2 regions of the Achromobacter sp. 46006 genome follow, and region 2 is predicted to be linked to the other one. Evidence: riboswitches for the same ligand, from Rfam matches in the RefSeq annotation. Region 2 holds a riboswitch; the other holds the start of a gene.
The links. Region 2 has a riboswitch for manganese ahead of mntP (manganese efflux pump MntP). Riboswitches for the same ligand answer to the same signal wherever they lie in the genome.
Positions count from the first base shown of each region.

Region 1: linked by a shared signal. The riboswitch ahead of AC6LKG_RS01890 (sodium:calcium antiporter) and the one ahead of mntP (manganese efflux pump MntP) in region 2 are both predicted to bind manganese.

Region 1 is NZ_JCBANN010000002.1:122,515-124,894, forward strand. Features, by position in the region: gene AC6LKG_RS01885 (aminopeptidase P N-terminal domain-containing protein) at 1-1,073, opposite strand, end outside; yybP-ykoY riboswitch at 1,217-1,372, shown strand; gene AC6LKG_RS01890 (sodium:calcium antiporter) at 1,452-2,380, shown strand, end outside.
Region 2 is NZ_JCBANN010000005.1:85,463-87,842, forward strand. Features, by position in the region: gene AC6LKG_RS04510 (hypothetical protein) at 207-527, shown strand; gene AC6LKG_RS04515 (tRNA-binding protein) at 777-1,148, shown strand; yybP-ykoY riboswitch at 1,191-1,370, shown strand; gene mntP (manganese efflux pump MntP) at 1,375-1,944, shown strand; gene AC6LKG_RS04525 (phosphoadenosine phosphosulfate reductase) at 2,158-2,380, shown strand, end outside.

The DNA of each region.
Region 1 (2,380 bases), on a different contig from region 2:
CAGTGGCCGGTGCGGTGCATGTAGAAGCGGCTGTAGTCGCCCGATTCGATCACGCCGTCCAGCGAACCCTTCAGCAGTTTCAGGTCCAGCATGCCCTGCGCCAGCACGCGCACCGCGGCCTCGTGGCCGTCATTCCAGCCGCGGCCCGGCGCGGTGGCCCGGGCCGCCGCCTCCTGGGCCGCCACGGTCAGGTCGTACAGCGCGCGTTGCGGGCCGCTGTAGCGGCCGTTCACCGGGAAGGTGCGGGTGATGTCGCTGGCGTAGCTGTCGACTTCGCAGCCGGCGTCAATCAGCACCAGGTCGCCGTCGCGCAGCACCGCCTCGCCGGCGGGGTAGTGCAGCACGCAGGCATTGGCGCCGGCCGCGACGATGCTGTTGTAGGCCACCGCCTGGGCGCCATGCCGGCGGAATTCGTACAGCAGTTCCGCTTCCAGCTCGTATTCACGCATCCCTGCGCGCGTGGCCCGCATGGCGCGGGCGTGGGCGCCGGCGGAGATCTTGGCCGCGCGCCGCATCGCGGCGATCTCGCTGGCGTCCTTGACCAGCCGCATCTCGGCCAGGATCGGCCGGATGTCCAGCTGCCGCGCGGGCGGCTGGTGGCCGCCGCGGCTGGCTTCGCGCGCCGCCGCCAGCCAGCGGTGCAGCCGGCCGTCGCTGCGCTTGTCGCCCGCCAAAGGCGCAAATAGCGTGGGCTGGTCCCGCAGCAGCTTGGGCACCAGCTCGTCCAGCGCATCCAGGGGGTGGGCGTCGTCGAAGCCGAAATGTTCGGCCGCGGCCTCCGGACCGAAGCGCCGGCCTTCCCAGATCTCGTGTTCGACATGGCGCGGGCGGCAGAACAGCAGGGCGCGGTCGGTGGCGCCGGCGATCAGCACCAGCCAGGCGCCGGGCTCGGTGAAGCCGGTGAGATAGAAGAAATCGCTGTCGTGCCGATAGGGATACTCGGCGTCGCGGTTGCGAATGGCTTCGGGCGCGGTGGCCAGGATGGCGATGCCGCCGCCTTCCGCGCGCATCCGCGCCATCAGGCGCTCGCGGCGGGCGGCGAAGGGGGCGACATCGGTGGGCGGCAGGCTCATGGGTGAAAAGGGGCGCAAGGCCCGGCGGGAAGCTGTGGTGCCAGTTACTTTACTCGCCGCGCTGCCGATGCGACAGCCCGGCCGCATGCCCGCGCGCGGTGTGTGGATTCACTCGACTGTCACGGGCAGGCTGCTACAATCGCGCCTCTGTCATTGGGGAGTAGCCATCCTTTGTCCCCAAAGGAGTTAGCGTCAACAGACTTGGTGGTCCGGTTCCGCGCAGCGGTTTCCAGGACTCCATGGCGCTAACGGTCTCCATGCCGCGGTCCGCCCGCGCATGGATCAGCCAGGCGAGACCTTTGGCCGCGTAGCGTTCACCCTTGGCCGGGCGAGCCGCTACGTCGCGCCAATTGGTTTCTGCTCGCCCGGCTCGCCTCTATGTTGCTCACCCTGTTCCTGTTTTTCCTGTCCGCGGCAGTGATCTATTTCGCCTGCGAATTCTTCGTCAACGGCGTCGAATGGGTCGGACACCGCTTCCAGCTTGGCGCCACCGCGACCGGCACCGTGCTGGCCGCCTTCGGCACGGCCCTGCCGGAAAGCGCCGTGACCTTCATGGCCGTGGTGTTCGGCGAAACTCCCGAGCAAAAGGACATCGGCGTCGGCGCCGCCATGGGCGGCCCACTGGTGCTGGCGACGCTGGCCTATGCCGTGGTCGGCCTGGCGCTGTGGCGCGCCCGCCGGGGCCAGCCGACACAGGCCAACTGTATCAACGCGGACCAGCGCCGACTGGCCCGCGACCAGGCCTGGTTCATGGGCATCTTCGTCTTCAAGGTCGGCCTGGGCCTGCTGGCCTTCGCCTGGAAACCCTGGCTCGGCATCCTGTTCCTGGCCACCTATGGCCTGTACGTCAAGCGCGAACTGAGCAACGACGAGGACTGTCTGGATTGCGAAGACCTGGAGCCGCTCAAGCTGCGCCCGCGCGACGAGAATCCGTCGATGTTCTGGGCGGCGACCCAGACGCTGCTGGCGCTGGTGGTGATCGCCGGCGCCTCGCACGTATTCGTCAACCAGATCGAACTGCTGGGCATCGCCATGGGCGCCTCGCCGCACGTGGCCGCGCTGCTGCTGGCGCCGGTCGCCACTGAGTTGCCGGAGATCATGAACGCGCTGATCTGGGTGCGCCAGGGCAAGGAACGCCTGGCGCTGGCCAACATCTCGGGCGCCATGATGATCCAGGCCACCATCCCCAGCGCCCTGGGCATCTTCATGACGCCCTGGTTGCTCGATGGTCCGCTGCTGGCCGCGGGCCTGTTCACCATGTTGTCCATCAGCCTGCTGTGGCTGCGCTTTCGCCGCGCTGGCATGAG
Region 2 (2,380 bases):
CGCGGGCGCAGGCGCGGCGCGGGCGCGGTAGAATTCCGCTATCCGCGCGCGGCACAGGCGCCGCCACGCGGGTAGCGGCAGGCGTCGCGGCACGCGCGGCGCGCCAACCGGGTATATTGCGCCTCCGCGCCGGCCCGCGCGCCCGGCCCGCGATCCGTATCGCGGCCCCCTCGACAACCCCTCACGAAACCCGCTCCCATCAATCAGTGAACGCACCGCCGTCGCGGCGGTCGTATAGCAGCCGGCGCGATGCCGCGCTTGCCGATTTACCTCATCACGATGCGATGAATATTGACGTCAACCCTCACTTACTCACGGCCACGGCAAATGCTACTGTTCCGCCTGTGCAAGGAGTACAAGCAATGGATCAGAAAACGAAGCCCTGGGCCTTTCCCAAACCCCATCCGGAAAACACCCCGCGGGGCGAACGGAACAAACAGGAGTTCGACACGCCGCCGGTAACCGAAACGCCAGCGGCCAAGCCGCGCGGCAAGAAAAGCGCCTCCACGGCCGCCGCCAAATCATGACGCGTCATTGAAGGCCCCGCGCCCATGCGCCCGCCCGCCACCGCGCTGCTTCCCGCCGCCTTCGCGCGGCCGGTCCGTGGCCCGCGAGGCCCGAATCCGCCGCGCGCCCAGGGACGCCGGCCGCATCGCGCGGGTTGACCTGGCCGCGCCGGCCGGCCTGCGCCCGACCATCGGCGGCATCGATCTGGCATGATGCGGGACCATCGCGGGCATCGCCGCCCGCTCCCCATGAACCGATCGCCCACGCCCATGCACTACACCCAGGATCCCGCCACCCCGCCCGCTCCCACCGTCAGCTTCGACGACTTCATGAAGGTCGACATCCGCGTCGGCACCATCGTCGCCGCCGACCCGTTCCCCGAGGCGCGCAAGCCGGCCTACAAGCTGACCATCGATTTCGGCGCCGGTGTCGGCGTCAAGAAAAGCTCGGCGCAGATCACCGGCCGCTACACGCTCGAGGAACTGCCGGGCAAGCGCATCCTGGGCATCGTCAATTTTCCGCCGCGCCAGGTCGGCCCGGTGCGCTCCGAAGTGCTGGTGCTGGGGCTGGCCGACGCCAACGACCACACCATCCTGGTGACGCCCGAGCATGACGTCCCCAACGGCGCCCGGCTGACCTGAACCCGCCGTGTCACACCGGCGCCATGCGCCGTTTGGTACACTGCAAGCCTCCTTGGGGAGTAGCCTCTTCCGGCCCCGGCCGGAAGCGCCCGCGTCAACACTCTTGGCCCACCTGGCCATGGCGCGCGCGACCGACACGGTCAGGCGAGACCACGGACTGATCCATAGCTCACGACCGGGCGATATGGACGGTCTGTGTGTTTCGCCCGGTCGGAGCCTCTCCCGCATGAACGCCCTCTCCACGCTCGTCCTGGCTTTCGCCATGTCCACCGACGCCTTCGCCGCCGCCGTCGGCAAGGGCGCCGCCCTGCACAAGCCCCGCCTGTCCGAAGCCCTGCGCACTGGCGTGATATTCGGCGTGATCGAAGCCATCACGCCCGTGATCGGCTGGGCGCTTGGCTCCGTGGCCGCACGCTACGTGCAGGAATGGGATCACTGGATCGCCTTCGTCATGCTCTGTATCCTGGGCGGCATGATGATCCGCAACGGCTGGCGCGCGGACCATGACGAAGCCGCGCCGCCGGTCGCCCGCCATTCCTTCTGGCTGCTGGCCGTCACCGGTTTCGCCACCAGCATCGACGCCATGGCGGTTGGCGTCAGCCTGGCCTTCATCGACAACAACATCGCCATCACCGCGCTGGCCATCGGCCTGGCCACCATGCTGATGGTGACCCTGGGCGTGATGGTCGGCCGCCTGATCGGCAACGTCGCCGGCAAGCGCGCCGAAGTGCTGGGCGGCCTGGCGCTGATCGGCATCGGCGCCACCATCCTGTACGAGCACCTGAAGGCAGCGTGACGCGCGCGCCGGCTCGCGCAGCGCGCGTCGCGGCGCAGCTCGTACGTCTCCATCAATGTCGGACGCATTGACCGCATTGACACCTCGCGCTCGGGCTATCCTCACAGGCCTGTCGCGGCGGATACGCATAAATTTCCCCTGGCCGGCAGACACATCGCGCCGCGGCTGCACACGCGCGGCGCGTCCGGCACGCCGTGCGAATGGAGGGAAAGAATGGCGGTCAAGCATTACCGCGACTGCAATGTCCTCGAAGCCGCCAGGGCGCGTATCCGCCTGGTGTTCCAGCACTTCGAGCGCGTCTGCGTGGCGTTCTCCGGCGGCAAGGACAGCTCCGTCACCCTGCACCTGGCGCTGGAGGTCGCGCGCGAAATGGGCCGCGGCCCGGTGCACGCCATCTTCATCGACCTCGAAGGCCAATACCAGGCCACCATCGCGC